Regions from separate parts of the Streptomyces sp. YKOK-I1 genome, predicted to be linked through region 1. Evidence: predicted binding sites of a transcription regulator. Region 1 holds the regulator's gene; the other holds the start of a gene.

The links. The regulator HspR, encoded in region 1, represses chaperone genes until heat shock. The targets are predictions, from matches to a motif close to TTGAGNNNNNNNNNCTCAA.
Region 2: a site for HspR is predicted at 963-981, ahead of lon (endopeptidase La). Genes of this name have one in related genera too.

The regions. Positions count from the first base shown of each region.
Region 1 covers NZ_BAAGDR010000001.1:5,587,440-5,601,980, forward strand. Annotated here, with positions in the region: gene ACYQ8Q_RS24895 (MraY family glycosyltransferase) at 1-876, shown strand, start outside; gene dnaK (molecular chaperone DnaK) at 972-2,813, shown strand; gene grpE (nucleotide exchange factor GrpE) at 2,810-3,469, shown strand; gene dnaJ (molecular chaperone DnaJ) at 3,512-4,684, shown strand; gene ACYQ8Q_RS24915 (heat shock protein transcriptional repressor HspR) at 4,690-5,136, shown strand; gene ACYQ8Q_RS24920 (fibronectin type III domain-containing protein) at 5,206-6,906, opposite strand; gene ACYQ8Q_RS24925 (sugar ABC transporter substrate-binding protein) at 7,218-8,327, shown strand; gene ACYQ8Q_RS24930 (transglutaminase family protein) at 8,385-9,227, opposite strand; gene ACYQ8Q_RS24935 (alpha-E domain-containing protein) at 9,233-10,165, opposite strand; gene ACYQ8Q_RS24940 (circularly permuted type 2 ATP-grasp protein) at 10,162-11,709, opposite strand; partial or broken gene ACYQ8Q_RS24945 (helix-turn-helix transcriptional regulator) at 12,075-13,052, shown strand; gene ACYQ8Q_RS24950 (helix-turn-helix transcriptional regulator) at 13,237-14,244, opposite strand; gene ACYQ8Q_RS24955 (helix-turn-helix transcriptional regulator) at 14,241-14,541, opposite strand, start outside.
Region 2 covers NZ_BAAGDR010000001.1:6,854,122-6,868,662, reverse strand. Annotated here, with positions in the region: gene lon (endopeptidase La) at 1-940, opposite strand, end outside; gene ACYQ8Q_RS30745 (hypothetical protein) at 1,181-1,552, shown strand; gene ACYQ8Q_RS30740 (DUF5954 family protein) at 1,904-2,923, shown strand; gene ACYQ8Q_RS30735 (sulfatase family protein) at 3,057-4,559, shown strand; gene ACYQ8Q_RS30730 (rhomboid-like protein) at 4,635-5,432, opposite strand; gene ACYQ8Q_RS30725 (spermidine synthase family protein) at 5,661-6,359, shown strand; gene ACYQ8Q_RS30720 (response regulator transcription factor) at 6,482-7,222, shown strand; gene ACYQ8Q_RS30715 (sensor histidine kinase) at 7,219-8,331, shown strand; gene ACYQ8Q_RS30710 (multifunctional oxoglutarate decarboxylase/oxoglutarate dehydrogenase thiamine pyrophosphate-binding subunit/dihydrolipoyllysine-residue succinyltransferase subunit) at 8,635-12,435, shown strand; gene ACYQ8Q_RS30705 (DUF6104 family protein) at 12,541-12,723, opposite strand; gene ACYQ8Q_RS30700 (DUF4097 family beta strand repeat-containing protein) at 12,881-13,810, shown strand; gene ACYQ8Q_RS30695 (PadR family transcriptional regulator) at 13,812-14,541, shown strand, end outside.

The sequences.
Region 1 (14,541 bases):
GCCCGTCTCCTCGTGCTCGGTACGGCGGTGGCGGCCGCCTTCGTCGTGCCCTACGGCGACACCGGCCCCTGGGCGGGGGCGCTCGCCGTCGCCTGGATCACCTTCGTGGCGCTCGCCTTCCGGTCCCTCGACCACGCGGACGGGGTGGCGGGCACGGTCGGGGTCGTCACCGCCTTCGGCGCGGCCGCGTGCGCCGCGCTGGAGGTGCTGGACGGGGTGGCCGTCCTGCTGAGCGTCCTCGCCGCCGCGCTCACCGGCTTCCTGATGCACAACTGGCCCCCCGCGCGCGTGGCGCTCGGCGCCTGCGGCTCGCTGTTCGCCGGCTTCCTGCTCGCCGCGGGTGCGGTCACCGTGCGCGCGGGCGGCGGCGCGGCCGAGGGGGCGGGGGTGCTGTTCGCCCTCACGGCGGTCGCCGCGGCCGACGCCGTCCTGGTCGCGGTGGCCCGGCGGCTGGCCGGGCGGCCCCTGCTGCGCGGCGGCCCCGACCATCTCGCGCACCGGCTGCGCCGGCTCGGGCTCACCCCGCAGGGGGCGGTCGTGCTGCTCGGCGCGGCGGCCTTCGCGGGGGTGCTCGTCGGGACGCTCGTGCACACCGGCTGGGCGGGGCCGCGGGCGGTGTGGTGGGTGGCGGGCGGCGCCCTGGCCGTCGTCCTCGGGCTGCTGCGGGTCCCGGTGTACGGGCCGCCCCGCGCGCGGGGGAGCGCCTACGACGCCTCACGCGCGCGTGGCGCACGGCGTGACCCCCGGATGTCCCGGATGTACGGCCCCCGGCGTCAATCCGAGTCCCTTCCCGTACGCCCTGGATCGAGTGAACGCCAGGTCGGCCGGGATGCGTCCGCGCAGGTCAACGGCTTCTTGCGTGTAAGGAACGGATAAGAGTTGAGCGGGTGTGGCTCAGGTCTGTTGACCGAGCGGTGAGGGTCGTGCACACTTGAGTCCGTTCCACTCAAGTCAGCTGGAGGAAGATCACCATGGCACGTGCGGTCGGCATCGACCTGGGCACGACTAACTCCGTCGTCAGCGTTCTTGAAGGCGGCGAGCCCACCGTCATCACCAACGCCGAGGGTGCCCGGACCACGCCGTCCGTCGTCGCCTTCGCCAAGAACGGCGAGGTCCTCGTCGGCGAGGTCGCCAAGCGCCAGGCGGTCACGAACGTGGACCGCACCATCCGCTCGGTCAAGCGCCACATGGGCACCGACTGGAAGATCGAGCTGGACGGCAAGCCGTTCAACCCGCAGCAGATCTCCGCGTTCATCCTGCAGAAGCTGAAGCGCGACGCCGAGGCCTACCTGGGCGAGAAGGTGACCGACGCGGTCATCACCGTCCCGGCGTACTTCAACGACTCCGAGCGCCAGGCCACCAAGGAGGCCGGTGAGATCGCGGGCCTCAACGTCCTGCGCATCGTCAACGAGCCCACCGCGGCCGCGCTCGCCTACGGCCTCGACAAGGACGAGCAGATCATCCTCGTCTTCGACCTCGGTGGCGGCACCTTCGACGTGTCCCTCCTGGAGATCGGCGACGGCGTCGTCGAGGTGAAGGCCACCAACGGCGACAACCACCTCGGTGGTGACGACTGGGACCAGCGCGTCGTCGACTACCTGGTCAAGCAGTTCGCGGCCGGCCACGGCGTGGACCTCGGCAAGGACAAGATGGCGCTCCAGCGTCTGCGTGAGGCCGCCGAGAAGGCGAAGATCGAGCTGTCCTCCTCCACCGAGACCTCGATCAACCTGCCGTACATCACGGCGTCCGCCGAGGGCCCGCTGCACCTGGACGAGAAGCTCACCCGCGCCCAGTTCCAGCAGCTCACCGCGGACCTGCTCGAGCGCTGCAAGACCCCGTTCCACAACGTCATCAAGGACGCCGGCATCTCGCTGTCCGAGATCGACCACGTCGTCCTCGTCGGCGGCTCGACCCGTATGCCCGCCGTCGCCGAGCTCGTCAAGGAGCTGACCGGCGGTCAGGACGCCAACAAGGGCGTGAACCCGGACGAGGTCGTCGCCATCGGTGCCGCGCTCCAGGCCGGTGTCCTCAAGGGCGAGGTCAAGGACGTCCTGCTGCTCGACGTGACCCCGCTGTCCCTCGGCATCGAGACCAAGGGAGGGATCATGACCAAGCTCATCGAGCGCAACACCACGATCCCGACCAAGCGGTCCGAGATCTTCACCACGGCCGAGGACAACCAGCCGTCCGTGCAGATCCAGGTCTACCAGGGCGAGCGCGAGATCGCGGCCTACAACAAGAAGCTCGGCATGTTCGAGCTGACCGGTCTGCCGCCGGCCCCGCGTGGCGTCCCGCAGATCGAGGTCGCCTTCGACATCGACGCCAACGGCATCATGCACGTGACCGCCAAGGACCTGGGCACGGGCAAGGAGCAGAAGATGACCGTCACCGGCGGCTCCTCGCTGCCGAAGGACGAGGTCGACCGCATGCGCCAGGAGGCCGAGCAGTACGCGGACGAGGACCACCGCCGCCGCGAGGCCGCCGAGGCCCGCAACCAGGGCGAGCAGCTCGTCTACCAGACCGAGAAGTTCCTCAAGGACAACGAGGACAAGGTCCCCGGCGAGATCAAGACCGAGGTCGAGGCGTCCCTCGCCGAGCTGAAGGAGAAGCTCAAGGGCGAGGACACCGCCGAGATCCGTACCGCCACCGAGAAGGTCGCGGCCGTCTCGCAGAAGCTCGGCCAGGCCATGTACGCCGACGCCCAGGACGCCCAGGCCACCGCCACCGCCGGTGGCGCCGGCGAGGCCAAGGCCGACGACGACGTCGTGGACGCCGAGATCGTGGACGACGAGCGCAAGGACGGTGCCGCGTGACGGAGGAGACCCCGGGCTTCGAGGAGAAGCCCGACGTCCCCTCCGGCGCCACCTCCGACGACGCCGAGCCGAAGGCCGCCGCCTCCGAGGAGGGGGCGGCCCCGGCCGGGGACGCGAACCAGACTGCCGGGCTGGTGGCCCAGCTGGACCAGGTGCGCACCGCGCTCGGCGAGCGCACCGCGGACCTCCAGCGGCTCCAGGCCGAGTACCAGAACTACCGCCGCCGGGTCGAGCGCGACCGGATCGCGGTCAAGGAGATCGCCATCGCGAACCTCCTGACCGAGCTCCTGCCCGTGCTCGACGACATCGGCCGCGCGCGGGAACACGGCGAGTTCGTCGGCGGCTTCAAGTCGGTCGGCGAGTCGCTGGAGACCGTCGCGGCGAAGATGGGCCTGCAGCAGTTCGGCAAGGAGGGCGAGCCCTTCGACCCGACGATCCACGAGGCCCTGATGCACTCGTACGCGCCGGATGTCACCGAGACGACGTGCGTGGCGATTCTGCAGCCCGGGTATCGGATCGGCGAGCGCACCATCCGCCCCGCGCGGGTGGCCGTCGCCGAGCCCCAGCCCGGCGCCCAGGCGGTCAAGGCCGAGTCCTCGGACGCGGCCACCGCCGAGGCGGCGGACGAGAAGGACAACGGCCCTGAGGAGGGCTGACGTAGACAGCCAGCGGATCACCGGAGAGGGGGCGCGTCGAGGATGAGCACCAAGGACTTCATCGAGAAGGACTTCTACAAGGTCCTCGGCGTCCCCAAGGACGCCACCGAGGCCGAGATCAAGAAGGCGTACCGGAAGCTCGCCCGCGAGTTCCACCCGGACGCCAACAAGGGCAACGCCAAGGCGGAGGAGCGCTTCAAGGAGATCTCCGAGGCGAACGACGTCCTCGGCGACCCCAAGAAGCGCAAGGAGTACGACGAGGCGCGCGCCCTGTTCGGCAACGGCGGCTTCCGCCCCGGGCCGGGCGCCGGCGGCAACTTCAACTTCGACCTGGGCGACCTCTTCGGAGGCGGCGCCCAGGGCGGGGGCTCCGGCGGCTTCGGCGGCGGCATCGGGGACGTCTTCGGGGGCCTGTTCAACCGGGGCGGGGGCGGTACGACCCGCACCCAGCCCCGGCGCGGGCAGGACATCGACACCGAGGTCACCCTGACCTTCACGGAGGCCATCGAGGGCGCGACGGTTCCGCTGCGCATGTCCTCGCAGTCCCCGTGCAAGGCCTGCTCCGGCACCGGCGACAAGAACGGCACACCGCGCGTGTGCCCGACCTGCGTCGGCACCGGCCAGGTGGCGCGGGGCTCCGGCGGCGGGTTCTCCCTCACCGACCCCTGCCCGGACTGCAAGGGGCGCGGCCTGATCGCCGAGCACCCCTGTCTGGAGTGCAAGGGCAGCGGCCGCGCCAAGTCGTCCAGGACCATGCAGGTCCGCATCCCGGCCGGGGTCACGGACAACCAGCGCATCCGGCTGCGCGGCAAGGGCGCGCCGGGCGAGCGGGGCGGTCCGGCCGGCGACCTCTACGTCGTCGTCCATGTCGGTACCCACCCCGTGTTCGGCCGCAAGGACGACAACCTGACGGTGACGGTGCCGGTGACGTTCGCCGAGGCGGCCCTGGGCGGGGAGATCAAGGTCCCCACCCTCGGCGGCCCGTCCCTGACCCTGAAGCTGCCGCCCGGCACCCCCAACGGCCGCACCATGCGGGCGCGGGGCAAGGGCGCGGTCCGCAAGGACGGCACCCGCGGTGATCTGCTGGTCACCGTCGAGGTGAGTGTGCCCAAGGACCTGCCGGGGAAGGCTCGTGAGGCGCTGGAGGCGTATCGCGAGGCGACCGCGGAAGAGGATCCGCGGGCGGAGCTGTTCGAGGCCGCGAAGGGAGCCTGACAGAGATGGACGGCCGTCGACGAAACCCGTATGAACTGACCGAGGAGACCCCGGTCTACGTCATCTCGGTGGCGGCCCAGCTCTCCGGCCTGCACCCGCAGACACTGCGCCAGTACGACCGGCTGGGCCTGGTCTCCCCCGACCGCACCGCCGGCCGGGGCCGCCGCTACTCGGCCCGCGACATCGAACTGCTGCGCACCGTCCAGCAGTTGTCGCAGGACGAGGGCATCAACCTGGCCGGCATCAAGCGGATCATCGAGCTGGAGAACCAGGTCGCCGCCCTCCAGTCCCGGGTCGCGGAACTCCAGGACGCCCTGGAGGGCGCGGCGGCGGCGATGCAGCAGCGCGAGGCAGCGGTCCACGCCTCCTACCGCCGGGACCTGGTCCCGTACCAGGAGGTCCAGCAGACCAGCGCGCTGGTGGTCTGGCGCCCGAAGAAGCCGAAGGACTGACCGGCGTCCCACGCGTGAGGGGCCCGGAGGATCACCTGATCCTCCGGGCCCTTCGGCGTGCCGTGGGCCCTACGGCGCGGTGACCGTCCAGTCGGACGCCGGGGCCGACTCCGTGCCGTCCGCGGAGAGCGCGGTGACCCAGTAGAAGGACGCGGTTCCGCGCGGGGCGCCGGTGTCGACGTACTCCGAGGCGCCGCCGGGGAGTTCGGCGATCAGCTCGTAGCCGGAGGTCTGCGGGTTCCAGCGCAGGACGTGGTAGCCGCCCGCCTGGTCCGGGTCGGACGCGTCGAGGCCGTGCCAGGTCAGCCGGTTGCCCTCGTCGCCCTCGCCGGCCTCCGCGCCGAGGGTCAGCGGCGACCCCTCGGGGGTGGCCACGGTCGGTGTCATGTCGAACTCGGTGGCCGTCACGATCTGCGCCTCGCCGGTCCAGGCGAACGACGAGTTCCCGGCGTCGTCGAGGGCGTCGACGATGAAGCAGGACTCCTCGCCGTCGGGGAGGGTGGTGTACGCGTACGAGGTGGTGTCGGCGGACACGGAGTAGCCGGGGTAGAGGGAGCACACCTGCTCGTCCTCGTCGCCCCAGAGCTCGCCCCGGCGGACCGTGTAACTCTCCAGGTCCGGCGTCGGGTTGGCGTCCCAGTGCACCTCGAAGCCGTACGTGGTCGGAGTGACCGTCACTCCGGTGACGGCGGACGGCGGGGTGACGTCCCGGAGCGTGCCGACCACGCCGGTGGACTGCGCGGACTCGTTGCCCGCCGTGTCCAGCGCGGTGACCCGGTAGTAGTGGCTGGTGCCCTCCACGGCGGTGGAGTCCAGGTAGGAGGTCTGGCCGCCGGTACCGATGAGGGTGTAGGTGCCGCTCATGCTCGACGCCCGGTACACGCGGTACGACGCCGCCCCCGCGACCTCGCCCCAGGAGACCCGGAGCCCCTCCGGTTCGCTGGAGGTGGGGCGCAGGACGGGTGCGGCGGGAGCGGTCCGGTCGGCCGTGGTGACGGTCTTCGGGGCCGTGCCCGCCGACTCGTTGCCCGCCGTGTCGTAGGCACGCAGCTCGTAGACGTAGGCCGCGCCGGTCACCGGGAGCGTGGTGTCGGTGTACGTGGTGGCGGCGGTCGAGGCCAGCCGGGTCCAGGTGGAGCCGTCGGCGGGGCGCCGGTAGACCCGGTGGCCGGCGAGGTCCATCTCCTTGTTCTTCGTCCAGCCCAGCTTCGCCCGGCCGGTCGCGCCGTCGTAGGCGACCGCGAGGCCCGTCGGGGTGAGCGGGGCGACCTTGTCGACCGCCGCCGAGGTGCGGGGCGTGTAGGCGAACTTGACGTTCGCGCCGCCGGTCCAGTTCACGTAGTCCACGCGGACGGTGTGCCTGCCCTTGGGGACCGTGAGGTTCAGGCTCTTCGTCACCGTCGTGGAGACGTTCTTCCAGACGTCGACCTTGCGGACGCCGTCGACATAGACGCGGACGCCGTCCTGGGCCGACACCGAGAAGGTGAAGGGGCCCCCGGAGCCGAAGTCGCGGGTCACCGTCCAGCGCACGCCGAAGTTGTTCGTGGGAAGGCCGGAGGCGGGGGCCCTCGTGCCCCAGTTCTCGCTGACCGCCGCGTCGCAGTCGGTCTTCTTCGCGGTGCCCGAAAAGGTGGTGTTCGCGAAGAATTGACGCTTGTACACCGGGGAGGTGCAGCTCGTCGTGGCCGAAGCGGGCGGGGCGGCGAGGGCGGTGAGGAGACCACCGGTCGTGGTGAGCACCACGGCCGTCGCGAGTCTGGCTGGCTTCATTCGATCCTCTGGTCGGGAAGGGCAGACGGGTACGGGAAACCGCCTGTCGTGATCACGACTCGCGAGAACTGGCCTTGGTTGTACGGCCCTTTGCCTGTGCGTGGAGCCCGCTTGGGGAGAGGGTGTAAAGAGAGGTCCGTACCCTCTTCGCTTCGTCTCCATGCGTCTTCACCCGCTGAGCGGAGGGTGATGTTGTTACTTCGTTAAGTGGTTCAACTTGACTCCGGAGGCCGCCGCCGCGTTGGCTTTTGGGACAACTGGGTCAACGTGTAGCGCCCAGGCACCGGAACGCACCTGAAGTGAGCCCCTCCATGCGTCGTATCGCCATAGCTGTGGTCGCCTCCACGATGTCCCTCTCGCTCGCGGGATGCGGGATGCTGGGGGCCTCGGAGGACAGCAGCTCAGCGACACCGACCCGGACGAACGACATCACCGTCGGCGTGCTGATGCCGGAGACGACGAACACCCGGTACGCGGAGTTCGACTACCCGATCATCAAGCAGAAGATCGCGGCCCTCACCAGCAACAAGGGCAAGACCCAGTACGCCAACGCGGCGTCCAGCGTCAAGAAGCAGAACGCCCAGATGCAGAAGATGATCGACGACAAGGTCGACTGCATCCTGCTCGACGCCGTCGACTCCCACAAGATCGCGCCCATGGTGAAGAAGGCCAAGGAGGCGAACATCCCGGTCATCGCCTACGACCGGCTCGCCGAGGGACCCATCGACGCGTACGTCTCCTTCGACAACGAACTCGTCGGCGAGGTGCAGGGCCGCGCCATCACCGAGGCGCTCGGCTCGGCCGACACCTCCGACCAGATCGTCATGATCAACGGCTCGCCCACCGACCCGAACGCCGCCCAGTTCAAGGAAGGGGCGATGAACGAGCTCAACGGCCGGGTGACCATCGCCGCGACCTACGACACCGACGGCTGGAAGCCCCCCATCGCGCAGGCCAACATGACCAAGGCGATCGAGAAGATCGGCAAGGACAACATCGCGGCCGTCTACTCCGCCAACGACGCCATGGCCGGCGGCATCATCAAGGCCCTGGAGGCCGCGGGCGTCAGCGGCAGCAACCTGCCCCCCATCACCGGCCAGGACGCCGAGCTGCCGGCCGTGCAGCGGATCATCAGCGGCGAGCAGTACATGACCGTCTACAAGCCGTACGCCGGTGAGGCGGAGGCCGCGGCCGAGGCGGCCGTCGCCAAGGTCCAGGGCCGTGAGCTCCAGTTCGAGGCGCTCACCCGCGACAAGGTCGACAGCCCCACCAACAAGTCCATCCCGGCCAAGCTGGTCACCGTGGTCGCGCTCACCAAGAGCAACATCAAGTCGACCGTCATCGCGGACGGCATCTACAAGGTCTCCGACATCTGCACCGAGAAGTACAAGGCCGCCTGCGCCGCCATCAACCTGAAGTAGCCCGCCGGGACGCGCCCCGGCGGGCGCCCCCCGCAGGGGGACCCCGCCGTGGGCCCGTCACGCCACCCGGGTGAACTCCACCGTGACCTCCGGCGGGCCGCCGGCCACACCCCGGTAGATCCCCTTGTGCGGGGTGACGTCGTCGTAGTCGCGGCCCCGGCCGACCACCACGTGGGACTCGTCGGCGCGGGCCCGGTTGGTCGGGTCGTAGCCGTACCAGTCGCCCGCCCAGTACTCGATCCAGGCATGGCTCTGCCCGGCCACCGGGCGGTGCAGCTCCGCCTCCCGCTCGGGGTGGAGATAGCCGGAGACGTACCGGGCGGGCAGTCCGAGGCCGCGCAGCAGCGCGATCGACACATGCGCGAGGTCCTGGCAGACGCCCGCGCCCTGCTCCCAGGCCTCCGCCGCCGAGGTGTTCACCCCCGTGGTGCCGGGGAGGTACGCGACCCGGTCGGCGACCAGGCCGGAGACGGCCACCGCCGTGGCGTGGGGGTCCAGGCCCGCCGCAGCCCTGCGCGCCTTCTTCACCAGCTTCGGCGGGACCGTCGTACGGACCGTCGGGGCGGCGAACTCCAGCAGCCGGGAGCCAGCGACCCGGTCCGCGATCTCCGGCCAGCCGAGGGCCGGGGGCAGCTCGTCCGGCGGGGCCGTCTCGACCAGGCTGGAGGCCGTGATCGTGAGATCGGCGTGCGGGTCCATCAGCTCGAAGGCGGTGACCTGCGTACCCCAGTAGTCCCAGTACGACCAGGTGGAGGCCGCCGGACGGATGGTCACCCGGGAATCCAGCGTGGTCTGTCCGGGCAGGGTCAGGGGGGTCATCCGGACCTCGTTGTGCGAGGAGACCGCGGCCTGCGCGTAGGAGACACGGGTCGTGTGCTGGATGCGGAGCCTGCGGGTCATCGCGCTCACGCTCCTTCCTGGGCCCACACCACGGGCCCCTGATACGGGAAGAACCGCTCGGCGACCGCCTCCGCCGAGGCCATGCAGGCGGTCTGGAGATCCCGCAGGAGCAGCGGCAGCTGGTCCTCCAGGCCCTCGGTGTCGAGGTACTCCAGGCGGGTGCGCAGCCCGCCGATGGGGCGGCGGGCCGGATCCTGGCGGGGCCGGCCGAGCGCCGACAGGCACTCCTCCGCCGTGGTCAGCGCGTGCAGCGCCGAGCGCGGGAAGTCCCGGTCCAGCAGCAGGAACTCCGCCACGCGCGCGGTGTCCCCGAAACCGCCGCGGACCCGCGCGAACGCCTCGTCGGCGCCGGACGCGCTCAGCAGCGTCGGCCAGTCCGGCGCGTGCGCGGCGTCCAGGACGCGCACCGACAGCAGTCGTACGGTCATGTCCACCCGCTCCAGACTCCGGCCGAGGACGACGAACCGCCAGGAGTCGTCCCGGCTCATCGTGGAGTCGGCCAGGCCGAAGAAGAGCGCGGCGCGGCTGCGGACCAGTTCCAGATAGCCGTACGGGCCCGTGCGGCGGGCGGCGCGGCGCTGGTCGGCGAGGGCGTGCCAGGTGGCGTTCAGGCACTCCCACATGGCCGAGGACACAGCCTCGCGGGCACTGCGGGCGTTGAGCCGGGCGGCGCCCAGGGCGCCTTCGATGGAGCCGGTCGAGCGGGCGTCGAACGCGAGCTGGTCGAGGACCTGCTGCATGTCGACCGGTGCGCGGCCCGCGTCCATGCCGAGGATCGCGTACAGCGACCGGCAGGCCAGGTCCTCGTCGCGCCAGGGGTCCTCCAGCATGCGGTGGAGGTAGGCGTCGAGGATGCGCGCGGTGGCGTCGGCCCGTTCGACGTAGCGGCCGGTCCAGGTCAGTGCCTCCGCGATGCGGGAGAGGATCACGTCGTTCACTGCTGCTGCGCCCCTTCCGGTACGAGGGTGGGGGTTCCGTCGGGGCCGAGCTGGCGGGGGACCACGGACGGGAGCGTGCCGTCCTCGGCGTCGCGGGAGGGGCCCTCGACGGGGCCCTCGGCGAGCACCCAGGTGTCCTTGGAGCCGCCGCCCTGGCTGGAGTTGACGATCAGGTTGCCCTCCTGGAGGGCGACCCGGGTCAGCCCGCCGGGCAGGACCCAGACCTCGTCGCCGTCGTTGACGGCGAACGGGCGCAGGTCGATGTGGCGGGGGGCCATGCGTTCGCCCGCGAGGGTGGGGGAGGTGGACAGGGCGACGGGCCGCTGGGCGATGAAGCCGCGCGGGTCGGCGGCAACGGCCTTCCGTGTCCTCTCCAGGGTCTTCGCGTCGGCCTTCGGGCCGATGACGATGCCCTGGCCGCCGGCGCCGTCGACCGGTTTGACGACGAGCTGGTCGATCTGGTCGAGGACGGCCTCCAGCTGGCCGGGTTCGTCGGGCCGGTACGACTCGACGTTGGGGAGAATCGGTTCCTCGCCGAGGTAGTACCGGATCAGGTCCGGGACGTAGGTGTAGAGCAGCTTGTCGTCGGCGACGCCGTTGCCGACCGCGTTGGCGAGGGTGACGTTCCCGGCCGTGGCCGCGCTCAGGATGCCCGGGCAGCCGATCACCGAGTCGGGGCGGAAGTGGAGCGGGTCGAGGAAGTCGTCGTCGAGCCGCCGGTAGACGACGTGGACGGGCACCTCGCCCCGGGTGGTGCGCATCCACACCCGGTTGTTGCGGCAGACCAGGTCGTGCCCCTCCACCAGCTGCACGCCCATCAGCCGCGCCAGCAGCGCGTGTTCGAAGTAGGCGGCGTTGCTGGGGCCCGGGGTGAGGACCACGACCCGGGGGTCGGCGGTCCGCTCGGGCGCGGCGGCCCGCAGCGCGGCCAGCAGCCGTGCCGGGTAGCCGTCGACGGGCACGACGTGCTGTCCGTCGAAGAGCGAGGGGAACACCCGGGTCATCGCCCGCCGGTTCTCGATGACGTACGACACCCCGCTGGGCACCCGTACGTTGTCCTCGAGGACCCGGAAGTCCCCGGCCTCGTCGCGCACCAGGTCGATGCCCGCGACATGGATGCGGACCCCGTTCGGGGGCTCCACCCCGTGGGCCGCGCGGTGGAAGTGCGGGGAGGTCAGCAGCAGACGCCAGGGGACGACTCCGTCCTCGAAGGCCCGGCAGGGCCCGTAGGCGTCGGCGAGGTAGGCCTCCAGGGCCCTGACCCGCTGCCCGACCCCGCGTTGTATGAAATCCCATTCGAGGGCGTCGAGGATCCTCGGCACCAGGTCCAGCGGCCAGGGCCGCTCCTCGCCCGCGAAGGCGTAGGTCACGCCCCGATCGGTGAACGAACGGGCCATCTGGTCTGCCCGGAAGCGCAGTTCACCTGGTTCGATCGGCTGGAGCGCCGCCAGTACCGGCTCGTAGGCGGTCCTGACCTCACCCGGCCGTTCGAACATCTCGTCCCACGCGTCGGCCAACGCGTACGCGTCAAATATGTCCGCCATGGCCCGACGTTAAGTGGGGGACGTAACAGGGCGATCACCCCGTGGTTTCCGGGAACGCACGCCTCCGCTGGGCGACGGGGCCCAGGGGTTCCCCGGGTCCGGCCGGGCTCCCCCGTCGTCCGGCCGGACCGACCCGGGTGGGAAGCACCCGGGGGGAAGTGGAATCAACGATGCCCGCCTCTTCCGGCCCGCGCCACCATCAGCTTGTTGCAGTGCGAGGGGCGGAGGCCGGGAGAAACCCGGTTATATGAGGGGTTTTCCGCTGCCGTGGCCGGGGGAGCCGTGTTGCGGAGCCGGTCCGCGCCGCGCATAGTGGCGTCCCGGAAGGCGCGTCAGAGAGGTGTCAGGCGGGGGTGGGATGGGCGATGGCCGGGCACGGGACGGAGGAGCATCCTCACGGTGCTGACCGACTGTGCGAGGCCGGGGATCGCGTGTATTCCCGGGCCGTACGGCGCGGACGCGTGCCGCGCTGCGACGCCGAGCAGGTTCCCTGTCTGCTGGAGCTGGCCCTGCTGCACCCCGATCCCGACGACATGGAGTGGCTGGTGCCGACCTCCCCGCAGGAGGTCATGACCCGGCTGCTGCGCGGGCTGCACGACGAGGTGAGCGCCAGTCAGCGGCGGATGGGTTCGGCCGTCGCCGCCTTCGAGTGGTACTCCGGTCTCGGGGGCCCCACGCCGGGCGCGCGGGCCCAGGAGGGCGCGGCGATCCGGGTCCTGGACGGCCCCTCGCGGATCCAGGCGGCGCTGGACCAGGCGACCGAGGCGTGCACGACCGAGGTGCTGACGGTGCAGCCGGGCGGCATCCGGCGCGAGCACGAACTGTCGGAGGGCCTGCACCGGGCGCTGGAGCTGCGCGGCCGGGGCGTGCGGATGCGCGATCTGTACAACCATGTGGCCCGGCACGGCCAGGGCCTGCTGAACTACCTGGAGCTGATGGGCGACGCGGTGGAGGCCCGGACCCTGGACGAGGTCGTCGACCGGCTGATCCTCTTCGACCGCAAGGTGGCCTTCATCCCGGCGAACGCCGACCGCACGATGGCGCTGGAGCTGCGCCACCCGGCCCTGGTGGCCTATCTGGTGACGGTCTTCGAGCGGCTGTGGCGGCTGGCGATCCCGCTGGGCGCCCAGCTTCCGGAGACCCGGGTCGAGGGCGTCTCGCACCGTGAGCAGTCCATCGCCGCGCTGCTGGCGGAGGGACACCAGGACGCGGTGATCGCCGAGCGCCTCGGGATCAGCGTCCGTACCTGCCGGGCCCATATCGCCCGGCTCTCGGAGACCCTGGGCGCGGCGAGCCGGACCCAGCTGGGGGTGCGGATCGCGCAGGTGGGACTGGACGGGCCGGTGGAGGGGAGCGGGGACGGCGCTGTGGTGGCGGGCGATGTGGCGGGCGCGTCGCCCGGCGCGGTGCAGGGCATGGTGGTGGACGGGGCGGGCCCGGACAGGCTGTCCGGCGCTCCTGCGGACGGGGTGCCGGGGCAGGTCTCCGGGCCGGGTCCGGGGGCGGGTCCGGGGCCCGGGGCCGGGGTCACCGAGGTGTTTCCGGATGCGCTTCCTGGTCGAGGATCCCCGACCGGGCGATGAGGTAGCCGAGCTGGGCGCGGCTCTCGCTGCCGAGGCCGGCGGCGAGTTTGGCGATGTGGACGCGGGCGGTGCGGATGTTCATGCCGAGGCGTGCGGCGATCACGGAGTCGGTGTGGCCCTCGACGAGGAGGGTGGCGATGGCCCGCTGACGGGGGGTCACCCCGTTGAGCGAGGGGCGTTGCACGGCCTGGGGGTACATCGGGGTGGCCAGCCGCCAGAGGCGGTCGAACGCGGTGGCCAGGAAGGCGATCAGGGCGGGCTGGCGGACTTCCAGGGCGAGGGTGCCGTCCTCGTTGGCGGGGAGGAAGGCCACGGTGCGGTCGACGACGAGCAGGCGGTCGGTGACCTCGTCGAGGCCGCGGGCCTCGGCGTCGCCGCTGAGCAGCTCGTAGTGGCCGATGATGACGTGGATGTGCCGGGTGGTGTGCTGGTAGAGGGTGCGGATCCGGCAGCCGCGGTCGAGCACGGCCTGGTCGCGCCGGCGGGCGATCTCCATGGCGGCGGCGGCCCGTTCGGTGTCGAGGCCGGTCCGCGGCTGGATGCACAGCAGTTCCTCGCGCATCTCGTCCATGGCCTCGCTGATGGCCTGGTTGATCTGCTCGTTGCCGCTGAGGACGCGCAGGGAGGCGGACTCCGCGGGGGCGGTGTGGCTGCCGGTGAGGCGCATGAGGGGTTCGAAGAGCGTGGCGAGCCGCTCCTCGTGGCGCCGTTCCTCGGCGATCCGGGCGGCGGAGGCGTTCAGCCGGCGGTGCAGGGCGACGGCGGGGGCGACGGGCTCCAGCCGGCGCAGATCGTCGACGGCCGGGTGGAGGAGGCCCAGGTCGAGCAGACAGGGGGCGGTCTCGGCGTCGCCTGCGGTGAGGTGGCCCTCGCGCAGGGCTCGTTCGTAGAGGCGGCTGCCCTGGGCACAGAGTTCTGCCACGCCGTGGTGGGGGTGCGGCGGCGCGTTCACGTCGGGTCTCTTTCCTGGTCGAGGATTCCTGAGCGTGCGATGAGGTAGCCGAGCTGGGCGCGGCTCTCGCTGCCGAGGCCGGCGGCGAGTTTGGCGATGTGGACGCGGGCGGTGCGGACGTTCATGCCGAGGCGGTCGGCGATCACGGTGTCGGTGTGGCCCTCGACGAGGAGGGTGGCGATGGCTCGCTGGCGGGGGGTGACACCGTTCAGGGTGGGCTGCCGCACGGCCTCGGGGTACATGGGGGTGGCCAGCTTCCACAGGTGTTCGAACGTGGCGGCGAAGTACCGGATGAGA
Region 2 (14,541 bases), 1.3 Mb from region 1:
CGTAGGCGTCCTCGGTCCGTTCGTTCCACGGCAGTTCGAGGACGGTGTCCAGCCAGGTGCGGATCCAGGAGCCCTCGGGCGACTGGTCGCTGGACCGCTCCAGCTTGTCGACCTCCTTCAGGGCCGCGTCGCGGACCTTCTCGGGCAGGTCGGCGGCCTCCACGCGGGCACGGTAGTCGTCGGACTCCTCGCCGTCCTTGGCGGCGTCGCCGTTGAGTTCGCGCAGCTCCTTGCGGACGGCTTCGAGCTGGCGGCGCAGCAGGAACTCCCGCTGCTGCTTGTCGACGCCCTCCTGGACGTCCTTGGCGATGGTCTCGGCGACGTCCTGCTCGGCGAGGTGGTCGCGCAGCTGCTGGGTGGCGAGCTTGAGGCGGGCCACCGGGTCGGCGGTCTCGAGCAGCTCCACCTTCTGTTCGGTGGTCAGGAACGGCGAGTAGCCGGAGTTGTCGGCGAGCGCGGAGACGTCGTCGATGGCCTGGACACGGTCGACGACCTGCCAGGCGCCGCGCTTGCGCAGCCAGGCGGTGGCGAGCGCCTTGTACTCCTTGACCAGGTCGGCGGCATGACCCGGCAGCGGATCGGGCACCGCCTGGTCGACCCGGATGCCCTCGACCCACAGGGCGGCGCCGGGGCCGGTCGTGCCGGCGCCGATCCGGACGCGGCCGCGGCCGCGGATCAGCGCGCCCGGGTCGCCGTCGGCCAGCCGGCCGACCTGTTCGACGGTGCCGAGCACACCCGTGCTCGCGTACGTCCCGTCGATGCGTGGCACCAGCAGCACCCGTGGCTTTCCGCCCTCGGAACGGGCGGCGGCCTGGGCGGCCTCCACCGCGGCGCGTACGTCGGTGTCGTTGAGGTCCAGCGGAACCACCATGCCGGGGAGCACAACCTCGTCATCAAGAGGCAGTACGGGCAGGGTGAGCGATGAGGACGTCGAAGCCATGATCTCCCCTTCGGCAGTCAAGTTGAGCTATGCCGACTCAATGCACATGAGCCGCCGAATGTTCCCGGTGGTGCACCGCGTTCGCTGTGGGCGATCACGAGAGGGGGGACGGGGGCCGTGACTACCGTCGGCGGGCCTGGGTGGACGGATGGGTGGTCTCGCGAGGGGCCGCGCCACCGGTGACCGAGCCGTGGGGCTGGACGATCGACGTGGGGACGGGCCGAGGCGACCGTGCGGGAGGTGGCCGGCACCGTGACCGGGGCGGGCGTGTGGCTGAAGGTGTTCGCCGACCCGGCGGTCGTCGGCGACCGGCTCGGCCCGGACTGGTGGATCGACCCCGAACCGGGCTGTCTGATGACGCTCCCGCTGACCGGCACGGCACCCGACCCTCTCCCCTCCGGCCACCGGCAGCGCACCTGGTCGGCCGGCGGCGTGACCCGCACGATGATCGTCGCCCCGGACGGTTCCCTGGCCGCGCGCGGCCAGATCGCCCCGACGGGCGCGACGGCGGTGGTCGACCTGGTCGAGACGGCCCCCACCCACCGCCGCCGCGGCTTCGGCACACCCTCCAGCACTCGGCCCACAACCGGGGCACCCGGACGGGGATCCTGAACGCGACCCCGCAGGGCCGGGCCCTGCACGAGTCCCTGTGCTGGCACGCAGAGACACCGGAGACGAGCGCGAGGTTCACCGGAGCCGCTCGCTGAGCCACCGGCCGGGCTCCGCGGCCCACCCCCGGCCCGGCATCCCCACAGTCACCTCGCGACGCCGTCGGCCACACCCCCGTACCCGTGCGCAAAAGCGGACAGCCGAGGCGAGCCCGGCATCCCGAGGCGCTCGGGGGCGCGTCGGCGAACGCCGCACGACCGGCCGTGCCTCCCCGCTCCCGTCTTCCCCCCGGCCCGTCCGCCCACTTCCGGCATTCACGCCGAAGTCACCCCATCCGGCGACCACAATGCGCGTATGACCGATGACTGGAAGCGACGGCTCGACGCGCTGCACGCGGATCTCGTGCGCCGGGACGACCCCGTCGCCTGGGTGATGGAGGCGGACGCCGTGGAGGCCTCCCGGCGCTATCCGCACATCGCGCTGCGCGGACCCGTCTTCGGTGTCGCCGTCCGGGACCCGGCCCGCGGCGAACCGCGCTGGCGGCTGCTGAAGCCGGTGGTGGACGGCATGCCCCAGCAGGCCCGGGACGGGCTGAACTCGCATCTGTGGTTCACGGCGAAGGACGGCACGGACGACCCGGCCGTCCGGCGCGCGCTCCTCGCGGCCGTCTCCGTGCTGGAGCGCGACCCGGCCGACGAGGTGGAGGCGCTGGGCGTGCGCTACCGGGTCGTCCGCGGTGACGAGTTCGCGCGGACCGGCGACGACGGTCTGGAGCCGCCGCGGCCCACCGACCCCGAACCGGTGTGCCCGTCGTGGGAGGAGCGGGCGGGAATCCCCTCCCCCGACGTCGATTTCGCACTGGATCCCGGCCGGGACGAGGGGCCGATGGCGGGCGCCCTGCGGCTGGGCCTGCGCGACTTCGTGTACTCGGGCGCCCGCTTCCCCGAGGACGTGCTCGCCGACTCGGTGCGAGCGGCCGGCACCCACCCGGACGTGGTGCGGCTGCCCGTCGGTTTCGCGGTGGCCGAGCGCGGCGCGGCCGGCTGGAGCCCCTGCGGCTCCCTGCACCCGACCCCGCACGACGCCCGTCGCTCGCTCTACGACGGCATGTCCCGCGTCTGGGCGATGCTGTACCGCTTCGACGAGCGCAAGAAGGCCCGTTACGCGCGCGCCGCCGAGGCGTTCCGGGCGGCGGGGCGCGCCGACGAGGCGAGCGTGGACGACCGGGTGTTCCGGGTCTGCCGTGTCGAGCGGATGGTCCGGATGGGCCCGGACGGCCCGGAGCCGCCCCGCCCCTCGGACGTCGACGAGTACGGCCCCATGAAGATCCACCCGACCCTGCGCGAGGACGGCACCGTCCGCTACGACGACTGACGGTCGCCATACCTTCGCAAGCCCTCCGCCGCATCCCCGCAACAGAACTCACAGGCAACTCACGCACACTGCAAGGCGATTCACAGTGAGCAAGCCGCCCGAAACACGGGCACAACGGGGCCAGGGGGACGACATGAGCGACACTTCCGAGACGAACGGCGGGCACCGGCCGAGCCGCCGCGCCCTCGTCGCCGCAGCGACCGCGACCGCGGCCGGGGCGGTCGTCACCACCCTGGCGGTCCGCGCGCACCGTACCCCCGACGAGGGCCCCACCCCGGCCGCGGCCACCCCCGCACCGGCGGCCCGCCACAGCGCGTCCCCGGCCTCCCCCAGCCCGCGCCCGCGCTCCGACCACCGGCCCAACATCCTCTTCGTGCTCACCGACGACCAGCCGAAGGACACCGACTGGGCCCTGCGCCAGACCGTCGACTGGCTGGGCCGCGACGGCGTCACCTTCGAGCGCGCGCACGCCAACACCCCGCTGTGCGCACCGTCGAGGGCATCCATCATGTCCGGCCGGTACGCCCACCACCACGGCGTCCTCGACACCCGGCACCCCACCCACCTGGACCAGCACACCACCGTCCAGCGCCAGCTGCACGAGGCCGGTTACCGCACCGGCCTGTTCGGCAAGTACCTCAACTACTGGCACCCCGCCGACAACCCGCCCCACTTCGACGAGTGGCTCCTCCAGGAACCGGTCGCCTATGTCGACGGGCACTACAACGACGGGGGTACGGTCCGGACCATCCCCGGCTACAACACCACCGTCATCAAGGACCGCGCCCTCGCCTTCATCGAGAGGTCCCGCACGGACACCCGCCCCTGGTTCGCGTACGTCGCCACCCGCGCGGCGCACGAGGTGAACATCCCGGACGGAACGTACGCCCACACGCGCGTACCCCCCTGGAAGGGCCGCCCGTCGGTGTTCGAGACGGGGAAGCCGGACAAGCCGCCCTTCCTGCGGACCGCCAACCACTCCTTCGCCGAGGGCAGGGCCCTGCGCGCCCGTCAGCTGCGCACCCTGCTCTCCGTGGACGACGCGATGCGCGACTTCCGCGACAAGCTGCGCGAGCTGGGCCAGCTGGAGAACACCCTGGTGGTGTTCACCAGCGACCACGGTCTGGCCTGGGGCGACCACGGCTGGCTGCGCAAGTCGGTGCCGTACCGGCCGAGTCTGGAGGTGCCGTTCCTGATGTCGTGGCCGGCCGGCGGACTCGCCAAGGGCGGCCGGGACGACCGTCTGACCTGCCATGTCGACATCGCGCCCACCTTTCTGGCCGCGGCCGGCATCACCCCCGACACCCCGCACGACGGCCACTCCCTCCTCGACGCCCGCAACGACCGCCACCATGTCCTCGCCGAGTGGTGGTGGAACCGCCAGGACAAGGTCCCGATCCACACCTGGGCCTCGTACGTGGGGAAGAACGAGCAGTACACCGAGTACTACCGGGGCCGCCTGGACGCCGACGGCCGCCCGCGGGGCTCCGGAGAGGTCCTCTTCCGCGAGTACTACGACCTGCGCGCCGACCCCTACCAGCTCACCAACCTGCTGTATCTGGCGAGCCCGGACGACGAACGACGGCTGGGCATCCCGGCGCTGGCCAGGGACCTCGCGGCGGCGAGAGCCGCCTAGGACCTGTCCGGCCGGTCATGCCGCCATCGCGTCGACGCCCTCCTCCGCCCTGTAGCCGCACGCACCCCACCCCGCTCACCCGTGCCGATCAGCGGCCGCTGCTCTCCTGCGACTTGTTCGGCCGGCCAGGCCCTGGGCGGCGCCCTCGGCGCGCTCCCGGTTCCACCGCCGGACCCGGGGCCAGGTCCCGACGCCTATCGCCAGCGCGATCAGATGGCCCCAGTTGGTGAGGGGGTCGGTGAAGGCGACCAGGTCCTGGAGCAGCATGCCGCCGAAGGCGACCAGGAGGGGCAGGCGCAGCCAGGGGCGGAGCAGTCCGGCCAGGGCTCCCACGCTCGCGGCGACCCCGAAGCTGATGCCGTAGTCGAGGCGGTGCAGGGAGCTGCCCGGGAGATGGCCGACCAGGACGGCGAGGCCGACCGGGACCTCGGTCGCGAGGGTGGCCAGGACGTGTCCGAGCAGGAAGACGACGGCCGTCCGGGCGCCGCCGATCCGGCGTTCCAGCGCGGTGAGGACGATCAGGAAGCCGAGGGTGAAGGGCGAGAGGAGACCGCCCGCCACCCACAGCGCGCTGGCGATCAGCACCTGCGCCGGGTCGGTCAGCAGATGGGCGACGTCCGTGCTGGAGCCCTGGTGGAGGGCGTGCACGAGGGCCGGATCGGCGTGCGCGGCGACGAAGGAGGTGACGGCGAGGACGGCGGCGTAGGACAGGGTGAAGGGGACGGGGATCCGGGGCGGGCGCCGGCGCCGGAGGCGCGGGCCCTCCTCGACGGGCCGCGTGACCTGCTGTGGGACGCGCTGGCCGGGGATGCCGTCCAGGAGTCCGGTGACGTCGGGAAGGGGCGGGCCCGTGCGGGCCACCACGGGTTCCACTGTGAGGCGCTCCTTCCGTTTCACCCCACCCTTCGTGGCCGACCCGCGCCGTGTCTGTGACCGGCGCCACGTGCGGGCCGATTCACAGGAAGCTCCGAGATTCCCGGGGGCTTCACGACATCCAGCGCACAGCGGCGCGTCAACGTCACACCCGTCCCTCACCCCCCGTGCGACCGGCGCTCCCGTAAACCCGTCAACGGACCGTCAGGGAAGTGCCAGGATGGGCCGATGCCCCGTTCGTACGACATCCCCGACGGCCCCGAGGTGCTCGACCGTCGTGAGGGACCCCATGGTGAGGTCGTGTTACGCCGGCACGGCGAACTGCTCCAGATCATCGCCAACGGCTGCTTCCTGATGGACACCTCCGACGGCCGCTCGGAACGGCTGCTCGTCGACGCCGCGCTCGCCGCGCTGGACGGCCGCCCCGCGCCGAAGCTGCTGATCGGCGGCCTGGGCGTCGGGTTCTCGCTCGCCCATGCCGCCGCCGACGCCCGCTGGGGTGCGATCACCGTGGTGGAGCGGGAACGGGCCGTCGTCGACTGGCATCTCGACGGGCCGCTCGGGCGACTCTCCGCGCGAGCGCTCGCCGATCCGCGTACCGCGATCGTCGAGGCGGACCTGCTGGATCACCTCCGTGAGACGTGCGACACGTTCGACGCGATCTGCCTGGACATCGACAACGGGCCCGGCTGGACCGTCACCGACGGCAATGACAGCCTGTACTCACCGGCCGGACTCACGGACTGCGCAAGGGTGTTGACACCCGGTGGCGTCCTGGCCGTCTGGTCCGCCCAGCCCTCTCCGGAATTCGAGGGAACCTTGCGGAATGCCGGGTTCCGGCAGGTGCGTACCGAAGAGATCCCGGTTGCCCGAGGCGTGCCGGACGTCGTGCACCTCGCCGTCCGTCCCGCCGTCGGGCCTGGATAGCAATGCGTCGGTGACTCCGGGTACGTTGCATCCCTGACGCCGATCATTTACGCGTCAACCGCAGTCATGCGCAGACAAGGGACCACCCCACTGGTTCCGGAAAGCACACTCAGGGGCGGGCGATGGAGACGACACACACCTCGCACAACGGCACGACGACGGCGACCCCGGGCGCGCAGCGGCGCGTCCTGGTGGTCGAGGACGACCCGACCATCGTCGACGCCATCGCGGTCCGCCTGCGCGCCGAGGGATTCCTCGTGCAAACGGCGGGCGACGGTCCGGCGGCCGTCGACACCGCCGAGGCCTGGCAGCCCGATCTGCTGATCCTCGACATCATGCTGCCCGGCTTCGACGGTCTGGAGGTCTGCCGCCGGGTGCAGGCCGCCCGTCCGGTGCCGGTGCTCATGCTCACGGCACGCGACGACGAGACCGACATGCTGGTCGGGCTCGGCGTGGGCGCCGACGACTACATGACCAAGCCGTTCTCGATGCGGGAGCTGGCCGCCCGCGTGCATGTGCTGTTGCGCAGGGTGGAGCGGGCCGCGATCGCGGCCACCACGCCCCGCAGCGGCATCCTGCGCCTCGGCGAGCTGGAGATCGACCACGCGCAGCGCCGGGTCCGGGTGCGCTCGGAGGACGTGCACCTCACGCCCACCGAGTTCGACCTGCTGGTCTGTCTGGCGAACACCCCGCGCGCGGTGCTCTCCCGTGAGCAGCTCCTCGCCGAGGTCTGGGACTGGGCGGACGCCTCAGGCACCCGCACGGTCGACAGCCACATCAAGGCGCTGCGCCGGAAGATCGGCGCCGAGCGGATCCGCACGGTGCACGGTGTGGGCTACGCGCTGGAGACCCCGACGCCATGAGCGGCGCGGACGGACCGAGAAGCCCCGGCTCGGGACCGGGGGAGCCCTGGGGCCGGGTGCGCCCGTTCTCGGTCAAGACCAAGCTGGGCGCGCTCGTGGTCATCTCGGTGCTGATCACCACGGGTCTGTCGATGATCGCGGTGCACACCAAGACGGAGCTCCGCTTCATCACGGTCTTCTCGATGATCGCCACACTGCTGATTACGCAGTTCGTGGCGCATTCGCTCACCGCGCCGCTGGACGAGATGAACGCGGTCGCGCGCTCCATCTCGCACGGTGACTACACCCGCCGGGTCCGGGAGAACCGGCGGGACGAGCTGGGCGACCTGGCCCAGACGATCAATGTGATGGCGGACGAGCTGGAGGCGCAGGACGCCCAGCGCAAGGAGCTGGTGGCGAACGTCTCGCACGAGCTGCGCACCCCGATCGCGGGCCTGCGCGCCGTCCTGGAGAACGTGGTCGACGGCATCGCCGAGGCCGATCCGGAGACGATGCGTACGGCGCTGAAGCAGACGGAGCGGCTCGGGCGGCTGGTGGAGACGCTGCTCGACCTGTCCCGGCTCGACAACGGCGTCGTACCGCTGCGCAAGCGCCGTTTCGAGGTGTGGCCGTATCTGTCGGGCGTGCTGAAGGAGGCCAACATGGTCTCCTCGGCGCGGGCGACCATGGGTTCGGGCGGCAGCCACACGCGCACCGACGTCCATCTGCACCTGGACGTCTGCCCGCCGGAGCTGACCGTGCACGCGGACCCGGAGCGCATCCACCAGGTCGTGGCGAACCTGATCGACAACGCGGTCAAGCACAGCCCGCCGCACGGCCGGGTGACGGTGAAGGCGCGGCGCGGGACACAGCCGGACTCGCTGGAGCTGGAGATCCTGGACGAGGGTCCGGGCATACCGCGCTCGGAGTGGCACCGCGTGTTCGAGCGGTTCAACCGGGGAGCCGTCCGCCGGCCGCACGGTCCGGGCAGTGACGGCGGTACGGGGCTGGGTCTGGCGATCGCCCGGTGGGCGGTCGATCTGCACGGCGGACGGATCGGAGTGGCCGAATCCGAGCGGGGTTGCCGGATTCTTATCACTCTTCCAGGAGAGCCTTCTCTTCCAAGTTGACGTAAAGTGCGAACCGGAGCCTCAAGATCCACCGCCTGTCCGCGCTGCCGGACACGTGTGATCAGGCTCAGGGCCGGTGCAGGTCGGCGCCGGTTCGCACGGTTGCTGTGCGCGACCTGTCCCACCGCATCCTTTTCTGAGCGCAACCGCGCTTGTTTCCCGCCATTTCAACCCTCGAAACGCACTTTCCGATGTGACTTACGCGACGATGGACCGGCTCGACCTGACCTTCGTGCTCTTGGAGGCGTAGCCTTTATTCCCGCTGTCCATCACCTTGTGAAGCGGAAGAGGGCGGTTGCCGCCGTGTCGCCACAGTCCCCCAGTAACGCATCGAGCATCTCGACCGACGCAGACCAAGCGGGCAAGAACCCCGCTGCCGCGTTCGGCCCGAACGAGTGGCTCGTCGACGAGATCTATCAGCAGTACCTCCAGGACCCGAATTCGGTAGACCGTGCCTGGTGGGACTTCTTCGCCGACTACAAGCCGGGCGCGGCCTCCGCCCCGGCTCCGGCGGGTACTGCGGCCGCGGGGGCCGCAGGGACCACCTCCACACCCCCGGCGCCCGCCGCCCCGGCTCCCGCCGCCGTGCCGGCCCCGGCCGCCGCCCCGAAGCCCGCGGCCGCCGCGCCCGCGCCGGCCGCTCCGGCTCCGGCCGCGGCCCCCGCTCCGGTGAAGGCCGCTCCCGCCGCCGCGAAGCCGGCCGCCGCCGCTCCCCAGGCAGCCGCCGGGGCGCCCGAGGGCCCCGAGCTGATCACGCTGCGCGGCCCGGCCGCCGCGGTCGCGAAGAACATGAACGCCTCACTGGAGCTGCCGACGGCCACCTCGGTCCGCGCGGTCCCGGTGAAGCTGCTGTTCGACAACCGCATCGTCATCAACAACCACCTCAAGCGCGCCCGGGGCGGGAAGATCTCCTTCACGCACCTGATCGGCTTCGCGATGGTGCAGGCCATCAAGGCCATGCCGTCGATGAACTGGCACTACGCGGAGAAGGACGGGAAGCCCACCCTCGTCAAGCCGCCGCACGTCAACTTCGGCCTGGCCATCGACCTGGTGAAGGCCAACGGCGACCGCCAGCTCGTCGTCGCCGGCATCAAGAAGGCCGAGACGCTGAACTTCTTCGAGTTCTGGCAGGCCTACGAGGACATCGTCCGCCGCGCCCGCGACGGCAAGCTGACGATGGACGACTTCACCGGCGTCACGGTCTCCCTGACCAACCCCGGCGGCCTCGGCACCGTCCACTCCGTGCCGCGTCTGATGCCCGGCCAGTCGGTCATCATGGGCGTCGGCTCCATGGACTACCCGGCGGAGTTCCAGGGCACCTCCCAGGACACCCTGAACAAGCTCGGCATCTCCAAGGTCATGACGCTCACGTCGACCTACGACCACCGGGTCATCCAGGGCGCCGCCTCCGGCGAGTTCCTGCGGATCGTCGCGAACCTCCTGCTCGGCGAGAGCGGCTTCTACGACGAGATCTTCGAGGCCCTGCGCATCCCCTACGAGCCGGTCCGCTGGCTCAAGGACATCGACGCCAGCCACGACGACGACGTCACCAAGGCCGCGCGGGTCTTCGAGCTGATCCACTCCTACCGGGTCCGCGGCCATGTCATGGCCGACACCGACCCGCTGGAGTACCGCCAGCGCAAGCACCCCGACCTGGACATCACCGAGCACGGCCTCACCCTGTGGGACCTGGAGCGCGAGTTCGCCGTCGGCGGCTTCGCCGGCAAGTCCCTGATGAAGCTGCGCGACATCCTCGGCGTGCTGCGCGACTCGTACTGCCGCACCACCGGCGTCGAGTTCATGCACATCCAGGACCCGAAGCAGCGCCGCTGGATCCAGGACCGCATCGAGCGCGCCCACACCAAGCCGGAGCGCGAGGAGCAGCTGCGCATCCTGCGCCGGCTGAACGCGGCGGAGGCCTTCGAGACCTTCCTGCAGACGAAGTACGTCGGCCAGAAGCGCTTCTCCCTGGAGGGCGGCGAGTCCGTCATCCCGCTGCTGGACGCGGTCATCGACAGCGCGGCGGAGTCCCGTCTGGACGAGGTCGTCATCGGCATGGCCCACCGCGGCCGCCTCAACGTCCTCGCCAACATCGTCGGCAAGTCGTACGCGCAGATCTTCCGCGAGTTCGAGGGCAACCTCGACCCGAAGTCGATGCACGGCTCCGGCGACGTGAAGTACCACCTGGGCGCCGAGGGCACCTTCACCGGCCTGGACGGCGAGCAGATCAAGGTCTCGCTGGCCGCGAACCCGTCCCACCTGGAGACGGTCGACCCGGTCATCGAGGGCATCGCCCGCGCCAAGCAGGACATCATCAACAAGGGCGGCACGGACTTCACCGTCCTGCCGGTGGCCCTGCACGGCGACGCGGCCTTCGCGGGCCAGGGCGTGGTGGCCGAGACCCTGAACATGTCGCAGCTGCGCGGCTACCGCACCGGCGGCACGGTCCACATCGTCATCAACAACCAGGTCGGCTTCACCGCGGCCCCCGAGTCCTCGCGTTCCTCCATGTACGCGACGGACGTGGCCCGCATGATCGAGGCCCCGATCTTCCACGTGAACGGCGACGACCCGGAGGCCGTGGTCCGCGTCGCGCGGCTCGCCTTCGAGTTCCGCCAGGCGTTCAACAAGGACGTGGTGATCGACCTCATCTGCTACCGCCGCCGCGGTCACAACGAGTCGGACAACCCGGCCTTCACCCAGCCGCTGATGTACGACCTGATCGACAAGAAGCGCTCGGTGCGCAAGCTCTACACCGAGTCCCTGATCGGTCGCGGCGACATCACCCTGGAAGAGGCCGAGCAGGCGCTCCAGGACTACCAGGGCCAGCTGGAGAAGGTCTTCACGGAGGTCCGCGAGGCCACCGCGCAGCCCGTCGGCGGCGACGCCCACGAGCCGCAGGACGGCTTCCCGGTCGCGGTCCCGACCGCGGTCTCCTCGGAGGTCGTCAAGCGCATCGCCGAGTCCCAGGTCAACATCCCGGACTACTTCCACGTCCACCCGCGTCTGCTGCCGCAGCTCCAGCGCCGGGCGGCGATGGTCGAGGACGGCACGATCGACTGGGGCATGGGCGAGACGCTGGCCGTCGGCTCGTTGCTGCTGGAGGGCGTCCCGGTCCGGCTGTCCGGCCAGGACTCCCAGCGCGGCACCTTCGGCCAGCGCCACGCGGTCCTCATCGACCGCGAGACGGGTGAGGAGCACACCCCGCTCCAGTACCTCGCCGAGGACCAGGCGCGCTACAACGTCTACAACTCCCTGCTGTCCGAGTACGCGGTCATGGGCTTCGAGTACGGCTACTCGCTGGCCCGCCCCGACGCGCTCGTGATGTGGGAGGCGCAGTTCGGCGACTTCGTCAACGGCGCGCAGACGGTGGTCGACGAGTACATCTCGGCGGCCGAGCAGAAGTGGGGCCAGACGAGCGGCGTCACGCTCCTCCTCCCCCACGGCTACGAGGGACAGGGCCCGGACCACTCCTCGGCCCGTGTCGAGCGCTTCCTCCAGCTCTGCGCCCAGAACAACATGACGGTCGCCATGCCGACCCTGCCGTCGAACTACTTCCACCTCCTGCGGTGGCAGGTGCACAACCCGCACCACAAGCCGCTGGTCGTCTTCACCCCGAAGTCGATGCTGCGCCTGAAGGCGGCGGCCTCGAAGGCGGAGGAGTTCACCTCGGGCGAGTTCCGCCCGGTCATCGGCGACACCTCGGTCGACGCGAACGCGGTCAAGAAGGTCGTCTTCTGCGCCGGCAAGGTCTACTACGACCTGGAGGCCGAGCGTCAGAAGCGCGGTGTCACGGACACGGCGATCATCCGTCTCGAGCGCCTCTACCCGCTGCCGGGTGCCGAGGTCCAGGCGGAGGTCAACAAGTACCCGAACGCCGAGAAGTACCTGTGGGTCCAGGAGGAGCCGGCCAACCAGGGCGCCTGGCCGTTCATCGCCCTGAACCTGATCGACCACCTCGACCTGGCCGTCGGCGCCGACGTCCCGCACGGCGAGCGGCTGCGCCGCATCTCGCGGCCGCACGGCTCGTCCCCGGCCGTCGGCTCCGCCAAGCGCCACCAGGCGGAGCAGGAGCAGCTGGTGCGCGAGGTGTTCGACGCGTGAGCCTCTGACTGACCGGCTGATCGACGAAGAGCCCGCCCCCTGATCTCCGGGGGCGGGCTCTTCGTCGTACGTCGGTCCTCGTCGTACGTCGGTCCTCGTCGTACGTCAGTCCTCGTCGTCCTCGTCGTCCAGCCGGGCGAGCCAGGTGGCCAGGCGCTCCACCGGCACCTCGAAGTCCGGGTTCAGGTCGACGAACGTCCGCAGCTGCTCGGCGAGCCACTCGAAGGTGACCTCCTCCTCGCCCCGCCGCTTCTCCAGCTCCTCGATGCCTCGGTCGGTGAAGTACAACTCTCGCTCCTGCTCCTCCTGTGGGCCTACGTCCCCAGGGTAGGCCGCCGGTCACTCCCCCGGTGTCTTGACTTCCCGCGTCCGCGATATATCGTGAGTTGAAGAAGACGCGATATGGCGCGTTGCGCCGGGAAGCCGTGCCGAGGAGGGGTCTCCCATGTCCGAATGGTCCGTCGCCGAGCCGAGCAAGCTCACCTTCGACGAGCCTGTCAGCACCCTGCACGTTCGCATCGTCGACGGCACGGTGAACGTGGTGGGCACGGACGAGGGCCCGGCCCGGCTGGAGGTGTCCCGGATCGAGGGGCCACCCCTCGTGGTGAGTCATCGGGACGGCACCTTGACGGTGGCGTACGAGGACCTGCCCTGGAAGGGGTTCCTCAAGTGGCTCGACCGCAAGGGGTGGCGGCGCAGCGCGGTGGTCTCCCTGGCGGTCCCGGCCGGCACCCGGGTGGAGCTGGGCGTGGTGAGCGCCGGCGCGACGGTGTCCGGGATCGACGGGCGTACGGAGATCAAGGGCGTCACCGGTGACGCCACCCTGGTGGGCCTCGCGGGCACGGTCCGCGCGGACACGGTGTCGGGCAGCGTGGAGGCCCAGGCGCTCACCGGCGATCTGCGCTTCAACTCCGTCTCCGGGGACCTGACCGTGGTCGAGGCCGGCTCGTCCGTCAAGGCGGACTCGGTGAGCGGCTCGATGGTGGTCGACGTGGACCCGACGAGCAGGCCCACGGAGATCTCCCTGACCAACGTCTCGGGCGAGATCGCCATCCGGCTGCCGCATCCGGCCGACGCGGAGGTGGAGGCGAACACGGCGAGCGGCGCGGTCTCCAACGCCTTCGAGGATCTCCGGGTCAGCGGCCAGTGGGGCGCCAAGCGGATCACCGGCCGCCTCGGCGCGGGCAACGGCCGGCTGAAAGCGACGACGGTGTCCGGCTCGATCGCCCTGCTGCGGCGCCCGCCCGTGGAGGACGGGGGCTGGGACCGGTCCGCGGATGCCTCCGACCCGGGGGACAATGCCGTTTCCGGCCACGACGGCGATTCCCCCTCCGCCGGCCCGGCCGACAGCACGACCGACAAGAAGGTGCTCTGACATGCCTCCCGTCTTCGCCCATGGCCGTCTCCGCCTCTATCTGCTGAAGCTGCTGGACGAGGCCCCGCGCCACGGTTACGAGGTGATCCGCCTCCTGGAGGAGCGCTTCCAGGGGCTGTACGCGCCGTCGGCGGGCACGGTCTACCCCCGGCTGGCCAAGCTGGAGGCGGAGGGCCTGGTCACCCACACCACCGAGGGCGGCCGCAAGGTGTACGCGATCACCGACGCGGGCCGGGCCGAACTCGCCGACCGCAGCGGTGAACTGGCCGATCTGGAACTGGAGATCCGCGAGTCGGTCGCCGAGCTGGCCGCGGAGATCCGGGCCGACGTCCGGGGCGCGGCGGGTGATCTGCGGCGGGAGATGCGGGAGGCGGCCACCGAGGCCCGGCGGGACGGCCGGGCCGGCCCCGTCCCCGAGCAGGGTGAGTACGGCGACAAGGAGTCCTGGCGGGCCGCCAAGGAGGAGATGCGCCGCGTCAAGCAGGAGTGGAAGGAACAGGCCCGCCGGGCCAAGGACGAGAGCCGCAGGGCGCGCGAAGAGGCCCAGCGGGCCCGCCGTCAGGCGAAGGAGGCCCAGGATCATGCGCGGGCCCAGGCCCAGGAGGAGATGCAGCGCATCGCCCGGCGTGTCCAGGAGCAGGTCCAGGACCACTTCGCGCGTGGCGACTGGCCGACGGGGGTCCGTGAGGGCCTGACCGAACTGGCCAGGGAGTTCGGCGAGTTCGGGAAGG